DNA from 2 places in the Agromyces ramosus genome. Region 1 is predicted to be linked to the other one. Evidence: predicted binding sites of a transcription regulator. Region 1 holds the regulator's gene; the other holds the start of a gene.
The links. Region 1 encodes HrcA, which represses chaperone genes, less so after heat shock. Its sites were predicted from a motif close to TTNGCACTCGNNNNNNNCGAGTGCNAA; they were not measured.
Positions count from the first base shown of each region.

Region 1 (4,099 bases):
ACGGCACGATCGCGTCGACGCCGAGCTCGGTCGCGGCCTGCACGGCGAGCTCGTCGCGATCGCCCTTCGCGAGGGCCTGCACGAGCGTGATGCGGGTCGCCGGTGGCTCTTCGACGAGCACCTCCTCGGCCTCGAGCGAGAGCTCACGGGGGCCGGTCGAGGTGACGACGCCGCGTACGACGACACCCCGGCCGTCGCCGATCGCGATGCGCTCGCCCGCGCGCACTCGCGCCACGGTCACGGCATGCCGCGCCTCGTCGCCCGTGAGGTCGACCGTCGCCCCGGGCGCGAGGGTGGTCAGGTCGAGGGACTCGTCGAGGTAGAGGCTGCTCATCGGGGCATCCGCTACCCGAGGAACCGGTCGCGCAGCCGCGAGAAGATGCCCTGCTGGAAATGGCTCAGCTCGGGCGCCGGCGCCTTCTTCGACGCCGCGAACTGCTGCATGAGATCGCGCTCCTTCGACGAGAGCCTGGTCGGCGTGACCACGTGGACCCCGATCTTGAGGTCGCCGCGGCCGGCGCCGCGGAGCTTCGTGACCCCGCGGTCCTTCACGGTGAGGATCTCACCGCTCTGCAGCCCGGGCCGAAGCTCGACCTCGACGTCGCCGTCGAGCGCCGCGACCGTCGTGGTCGTGCCGAGGATCGCGTCGGTCATGGCCACCTCGAGGGTGCAGAGCAGGTCGTCGCCGTTGCGGCTGAAGACGTCGTGGTTCTTGACCTTGATCTCGAGGTAGAGGTCGCCGTTCGGGCCGCCCGCCGGGCCGGCCTCGCCGGATCCCGGCATCTGCAGCCGCACCCCGGTGTCGACTCCGGCGGGGATGTCGACGGGCACTGTGCGGCGCGCACGCACGCGGCCCTGCCCCTGGCAGGTCACGCACGGCGTCGCGATGATCGTGCCATACCCGCGGCAGGTGCCGCACGGGCTCGACGTGATGACGTTGCCGAGGAGCGAACGGACCTGGCGCTGGATCGATCCGGTGCCGTGGCAGATGTCGCACGTGACGGGCGAGGTGCCGGGCTGGCAGCACGTGCCGCGACACGTCTCGCACGTGACGGCCGTGTCGACCTCCATCTCGCGGTGCGTGCCGAAGATCACCTCGTCGAGGCCGACCTCGACGCGGATCAGGGCGTCTTGGCCCCGCTCGCGACGGGAGCGCGGACCCCGGCTCTGCTGGCCGGCCCCGAAGAACGTCTCGAAGATGTCGCCGAAGCCGCCGTAGTTCTGCCCGCCGAAGCCGCCCTGGCCGCCGAGGTCGTACTGCTCACGCTGCTTCGGGTCGGAGAGCACGTCGTAGGCGTGGGTCACCATCTTGAAGCGCTCGGATGCCTCGGCGCCGGGATTCACGTCGGGGTGGAGTTCGCGCGCGAGCCGACGGTACGCCTTCTTGATCTCGTCGGGGGTGGCGTCGCGCGCGACGCCGAGGACCTCGTAATGGTCGGCCACGGAGGGCTTGTCCTTTCGATTGCGGGATGCCGGTCGGTTGCGACGAGCGGCGGTATCAGCTCTCGCCGAGCGTGCGGGAGAGGTAGCGGGCGACCGCGCGAACGGCCGCCATGCTGTGCGAGTAGTCCATGCGGGTGGGGCCGACGACGCCGAGGCGCGAGACGTCGCGGCCGGGGATCTCGAACGAGCTCGACACGATCGACGTCTCGCCGAGGCCGAACGAGGCGTTCTCGCGGCCGATGCGCACGGCGACGGTGTGCTCGTCGCCGGCCATCTCGCCGAACAGGCGGAGCAGCACGACCTGCTCCTCGATGGCCTCGATGACCCCGAGGATCGAGCCCGCGAAGTCCTGCTCGGTGCGCACGAGGTTCGCCGCACCGGCCACCACGAGGCGGTCGCTGCGCTGTACGCGCGCCTGCTCGGCGAGGGTCGCCGCGAGCGTGTGCAGCACGGCGGCGTGGCGCCGGTCGGCGTCGTCGATCTCGCCGGAGAGGAGGGCCGCGGCATCCGCCATCGTCGACCCTGCCGCGATCTCGTTCAGCCGCGTGCGCAGACGGCTCAGCGTCTCTTCATCGACCGGGTGGTCGAGCTCGGCGAGCCGCTGCTCGACCTGCCCGGAATCGGAGATCAGGATGCAGAGCACCCGGGTCGGCGCGAGCGAGACCAGCTCGACGTGTCGCACGCGAGCGCTGCCGAAACTCGGGTACTGCACGACCGCGAGCTGCCTCGTGAGCTGCGAGATGAGCCGAACCGTGCGGGCCAGGAGCTCGTCGAGGTCGCTCGACTCGCCCAAGAAGGTCTCGATCGCCTGGCGCTGAGCCGGGCTCAGGGGGCGCACGTCGGTGAGCTGGTCGACGAAGACGCGGTAGCCCTTGTCGGTGGGGATGCGCCCCGAGGAGGTATGCGGCGCCGCGATGAGCTCCTCTTCTTCGAGGAGCGCCATGTCGTTGCGGATCGTCGCCGCCGAGACGCCGAACGAGTGCCGTTCGACGATCGTCTTCGAGCCGACCGGCTCGCGCGAGGCGACGTAGTCGTGCACGATCGCGCGGAGCACTGCGAGACTTCGTTCCGAGACCATGACCCTCGCTTCCGTCGTATCGATTAGCACTCGTAAAGACTGACTGCCAATCATATCGCGACATCCCGGCAACGAGCCGTTGCCAGCGGTGGGTCGCGGCGCTACCGTATGGGTAGTCCGCGAGTCACCCTGGCTGCGATCCCTCCCCCAACGCAGTCGCGGTTCACCGAGAACCCTGAAAGGCACGCACATGACCGATCCGAACGCCCAGTCGCCCGATCCCAACGTCCCGCCGACTCCGCCGCAGCAGCCCGCGGGCCCCCAGCCGGTGGCCGCCGCGCCGCTGTCGCCCGAGCAAGACGTCCAGTGGGGTTCGTTCGCGCACCTCGGCGGCATCCTCGGTCCGCTGCCCTCGCTCATCATCTGGCTCATCTTCAAGGACCGGGGATCCTTCACGAACACCGAGGGCAAGGAGGCCCTGAACTTCCAGATCACGATCCTCATCGCCTACGTGGTCGGGTGGATCCTCACCTTCATCCTCATCGGCGTGTTCATCGTATGGGCGGCTTGGATCGTGAGCGTCGTCTTCTCGATCATCGCCTTCCTCAAGGCGAAGGACGGCAACCACTACCGGTACCCCTTCGCGATCCGCCTCATCAAGTAGCGCCAGCGCCGATCGCGCGCCGAGACGGAAATCCGCTCTCGGCGCGCGACTCTGTGCGAGCATGAATGAACCGAGCCCGCCCTCGGGCGACCCACCAAGGAGACACCATGTCCGACGCACCTCCGCCGCCCCCGCCGCCGCCGGCGAATCCCTACCAGCAGAGCCCACAGCTGAGCCCGTCAGACGAGAAGCTCTGGGCGACGCTCATCCACATCGGCGGCATCTTCTTCGGCTTCCTTCCCGCCCTCATCGGCTACCTGGTCCTGAAGGATCGCGGACCGTTCGTGCGCGCGCACACCGCGACGGCGCTGAACTTCCAGATCACGATGACGATCGCCGCGATCGTCTCGGGCCTGCTCACGATCATCATCATCGGCTTCATCCTGCTGGCCGTGATCGGCGTGCTCGTCATCGTCTTCAGCATCATCGCCGCGGTCAAGGCCAACCAGGGCCAGCCGTACACGTACCCGCTCACGATCAAGTTCGTGAGCTGACGAGCCTCAACCCTCGAGCAGGCGCCTGACCACGGCGTCGGCGAGCAGCCGTCCTCTCCTGGTGAGCGTGAGCCCACCGGAGAGGGCGGCTTTCGCGTCGACGAGCTCATCGGCGATGAGACCGGCGACCGCTCGCCGGCCGCCCGCGTGCAGCGAGGCGAGGTCGATGCCCTCGCGGATGCGCGTCAGCAGCAGCACCCGCTCGGTCTCCCGCGTCGAGGCATCGAGCACCTCACGGCCGACCGCCGGCGAGACGCCGGAGTCGATGCGGTCGGCATACGCCGACGGATGCTTCGCGTTCCACCAGCGCACGCCGCCCACGTGACTGTGCGCGCCCGGACCGACACCCCACCAGTCGTCACCCCGCCAGTAGCCGAGGTTGTGCCGTGACCGGTGTGAGGCGTCCGTCGCCCAGTTGCTGACCTCGTACCAGTCGTACCCCGCCGCGGCGAGCAACTCGTCGGCGAGTTCGTACATGTC
Region 1 is NZ_JAUSYY010000001.1:3,720,897-3,724,995, reverse strand. It holds gene QFZ26_RS17470 (16S rRNA (uracil(1498)-N(3))-methyltransferase) at 1-334, opposite strand, end outside; gene dnaJ (molecular chaperone DnaJ) at 346-1,443, opposite strand; gene hrcA (heat-inducible transcriptional repressor HrcA) at 1,499-2,521, opposite strand; gene QFZ26_RS17455 (DUF4870 domain-containing protein) at 2,712-3,125, shown strand; gene QFZ26_RS17450 (DUF4870 domain-containing protein) at 3,233-3,619, shown strand; gene hemW (radical SAM family heme chaperone HemW) at 3,626-4,099, opposite strand, start outside.

Region 2 (4,099 bases), 3.1 Mb from region 1:
GACCTGCGGGCAGGCCCGCGACCGTGTTCGCGACGACGCCCGGCTCGAGGCCGGCGTTCAGCGCGATCTGCTTGAGCGGCGCCTCGATCGCGACGCGAACGATGTTCGCACCGGTCGCCTCGTCGCCCGTGAGCTCGAGGGTCGCGAAGGCACGTGCACCGGCCTGGATCAGGGCCACGCCACCACCGGCGACGATGCCCTCTTCGACGGCAGCCTTCGCGTTGCGCACTGCGTCTTCGATGCGGTGCTTGCGCTCCTTGAGCTCGACCTCGGTCGCCGCGCCCGCCTTGATGACGGCGACGCCGCCGGCGAGCTTCGCGAGACGCTCCTGGAGCTTCTCACGGTCGTAGTCCGAGTCGGTGTTCTCGATCTCCGCGCGGATCTGCGCGACGCGACCGGCGATGGCCTCGGCGTCGCCGGCACCCTCGACGATCGTGGTCTCGTCCTTGGTGATGACGACCTTGCGGGCGGTGCCGAGCAGGTCGAGCGTGACGTTCTCGAGCTTGAGGCCGACCTCTTCGGAGATGACCTGGCCGCCGGTGAGCGTCGCGATGTCCTGCAACTGCGCCTTGCGACGGTCGCCGAAGCCGGGTGCCTTGACGGCGACCGACTTGAAGATGCCGCGGATCTTGTTCACGATCAGGGTCGCGAGCGCCTCGCCGTCGACGTCTTCCGCGATGATGAGGAGCTGCTTGCCGGTCTGGATGACCTTGTCGACGATCGGCAGCAGGTCCTTGATGTTCGAGACCTTGCCGTTGACGATCAGGATGTAGGGGTCTTCGAAGACCGCTTCCTGGCGCTCGGGGTCGGTGACGAAGTAAGCCGACAGGTAGCCCTTGTCGAAGCGCATGCCCTCGGTGAGCTCGAGCTCGGTGCCGAAGGTGTTCGACTCCTCGACGGTGACGACACCCTCCTTGCCGACCTTGTCGATCGCCTCGGCGATGATCGCGCCGATCTCGGGGTCTGCGGCGGAGATCGAGGCGGTGGCCGCGATCTCTTCCTTGGTCTCGATCTCCTTCGCCGCGGCGAGCAGCTCAGCGGTGACGGCCGCGACGGCCTTCTCGATGCCGCGCTTCAGCGAGATCGGGTCGGCGCCTGCGGCGACGTTGCGGAGCCCTTCGCGCACGAGCGCCTGGGCGAGCACGACCGAGGTCGTGGTGCCGTCGCCGGCGACGTCATCGGTCTTCTTGGCGACCTCCTTGACGAGCTCGGCGCCGATCTTCTCGTACGGGTCGTCGAGCTCGATCTCCTTGGCGATCGACACGCCGTCGTTCGTGATGGTGGGCGCGCCCCACTTCTTCTCGAGCACGACGTTGCGACCGCGCGGGCCGAGGGTCACCTTCACGGCGTCGGCGAGCTGGTTCAGCCCACGCTCGAGTCCGCGGCGGGCCTCCTCGTTGAAAGCAATGATCTTTGCCATGTGTGTTTCTCGTCCTTTCCCGGACGTCTTCAAAGATTCGTGAATTAGCACTCAAATCGCGCGAGTGCTAAGTCGATTCTGGCACTCGACCGCGACGAGTGCAAGCGCGCCCGGGGTACGCGCAGTCACCTCACGGCGTGAACGCGACCGATCCGTCATCGGGCACGAGCTCCACCCACGTGTTGCCCGGGGCGAGCCGCAATGGACTCCCGTCGTCGGCGGTGAGCCGGATCGGCGAGCCCGGGGCATCCTTCGCCCAGGTGCCGTGGGCGGTCCGCCCCGCAACCGAGACCCAGGCCTCGCCCGAGGACACCATGACGGTGCGCGGCACCTCGCCGTAGCTGTCGTCGATGGCGACACGCAGCGTCACGACGTTCGTGGCGCGAACGCGCTCGCCCGAGGCCTCGAGGTCGGGCGCGCCCTCCTGCGACCGTTGCCACGCGGATGCCGCGGCATCCCACTGCCACGAGGGGAACCGCTCATCGGAGAACACGAGCTCGACGCTCGACGTGGGCACGGCCACGTAGGCCGGCGCTGCAAGAGGATCTGCGGAGCCGTACGCGAACTGCACCGAGGGCGGAGCGACGGACGCGTTGCGCGTCACCGCCTCAGCCGACGCGAGGATGACGTCGTGGGGGCCCGGGCGCTCGTCGGCACGGTGGAACAGGCCGGTGTCGTCGTAGTCGAAGACGAGGTTCACGAGCGGCGTCGCCATCATCATCTCGACGAACTGCTCCTGGCCGCCGGAGTAGGCGATGATGCCGCCGAAGGGCGTTGCGATGTCGGGGTCCATGGGGCGGATCGAGCGAACCGGCCCGACCTCGTCGGGGATGTCGGAATGCCACACGGCGACGTACCGCGTGAGACCGCCCTCGACGAGTTCCTCGAAGACGATGTCCGTGCGATTCAGTGCGATCTGGGGTCGCGCGTTCTCGTGATTGTCGACTTTCACGGCGAGCGAGGGATGTGCGAGGGCCGCGGCATCCGCCGACCTGCCGGTCAATGGAGCGAAGGCGACGGCGGCGGGCGGCGCCTCGCCGGCCGGCCGTGCGACCACGGTGGCCACGGGAAGCGGCCCGAGCACCTCACCCTGGCAAGCGGTCAGCGTGGCCGCAGCGACGAGCGCGACGAGCATCGACACTCGACGACGCGAGCTTCGACCGGCCCCCACTGCCATTCCGCCATCGTAGCGTCGAGCGCACCCGAGACCACGGAACGCGCCGGCGGTGATGGCCTCGCGCTCAGGCCGAGCCTCAGGCGGGGCGAACGGCCTCGGCCTGCGGGCCCTTCGAGCCGGTGCCGACGTCGAAGACGACCTGCTGGCCCTCTTCGAGCACCTTGTACCCGGACATGTCGATGGCGGAGTAGTGCACGAAGACGTCTTCACCGCCGTCGGCGGTGATGAATCCGTAGCCCTTTTCAGCGTTGAACCACTTCACGGTTCCGTTCGCCATGCGTTGCTCCCATGTTGCTGTGTGTGGATCAGCACGTGCCAGTCGCCTGTACCGGGCCCCCGCCCTCCTGCTGACGGGGCACCGAATGCGATGCCGGACGTTCACACGGGATTCGAGCGACCAATTCCAGATCCTGAAGGATGTCGCCGCAACGCACAAGAGGTTCGGCGCCGGGAATGATCGCAGATTGGCAACGATTCGGTCGCGATCAGCCGGCAGTGGCGGTCGCGTAGTCGGCGCCGAGCACGACGACGAGCGGAGTGCCGATCTGCGCGAACTGCTCGGAGAGCCGCACGTCGGCCTCGGGCAGGAACTGCGCGACTCCACGCGCCGCGCCTTCGAGGTCGGGCGTGGCGTAGTAGACGACCGTCTCGGTGAGGTCGTTCTCGCTGGCGTTGGCGGTGGACCCGACGGGAACGCCGCTGGCCACGAGCGCCTCCTGCGCCTTCGCCGCGAGCCCCGACGTCGTGGTGCCGTTCAGCACGAGCACGGGGAGGTCGGGTGCGATGGTCGGTTCCGCGGTGACGACCGGCTCGGGGCTCGGCGTCGACGCCGGCGGAGCGAGGAAGTTGAGCCGGTCGTTGAAGACCACGACCGCGCCGATGCCGACCGCGACCAGCACGACGGTGGCCAGGGCAGCCCACCCGAAGGCGATCCAGCCCGCGCCGCGCCGCGCCGGCGCCCGGTGCGCACCGACGCGATCGATGCCGTGCGGGATTGCGTCGAATCGATCGCGGGGAAACTTCTGCGCCATGAGTCCAGTCGTCGGGTCGGGGCCGGGCTCAGTCGAGCGGACGGCCGATCGAGAGCGAGCGCCGTGTGCGCGCCGCCTGACGTGCCTCGCGCATGCGCTGCAGGCGTTTCACGAGCATCGGTTCGCGCCGCAATGCCGCCGGCGAGTCGATGAGCTCTCCGAGGATCCGATAGTAGCGGGCCGCGGAGATGCCGAACTCCTCGCGGATCGCCTCCGCCTTGACGCCGGGATGCTGCCAGGCACGGGCCTCGAATGCGAGGATGCCCAGTTGCCGTTCGTCGAGCCCTGCCCGTTCGGGGCGATCGGGCACGCGCTCCGCGATCATGCGATCCTCCCGTCGGGCGTGCCGGATGCATCGCCTGCAGCACATCCTAGGCAACCACTACCGCGAGCACGCCGAACAACGCGGCGTGTGCCCGTGCGCGGAACACGGGGCATCCGTTCGCTGTTGCATCCGTCACAGCAAGAACT
Region 2 is NZ_JAUSYY010000001.1:659,978-664,076, forward strand. It holds gene groL (chaperonin GroEL) at 1-1,420, opposite strand, end outside; gene QFZ26_RS03185 (DUF3048 domain-containing protein) at 1,551-2,597, opposite strand; gene QFZ26_RS03190 (cold-shock protein) at 2,674-2,874, opposite strand; gene QFZ26_RS03195 (LytR C-terminal domain-containing protein) at 3,083-3,628, opposite strand; gene QFZ26_RS03200 (DUF3263 domain-containing protein) at 3,657-3,953, opposite strand.
Region 2: the regulator HrcA is predicted to act here: its motif matches at 1,465-1,491, upstream of groL (chaperonin GroEL).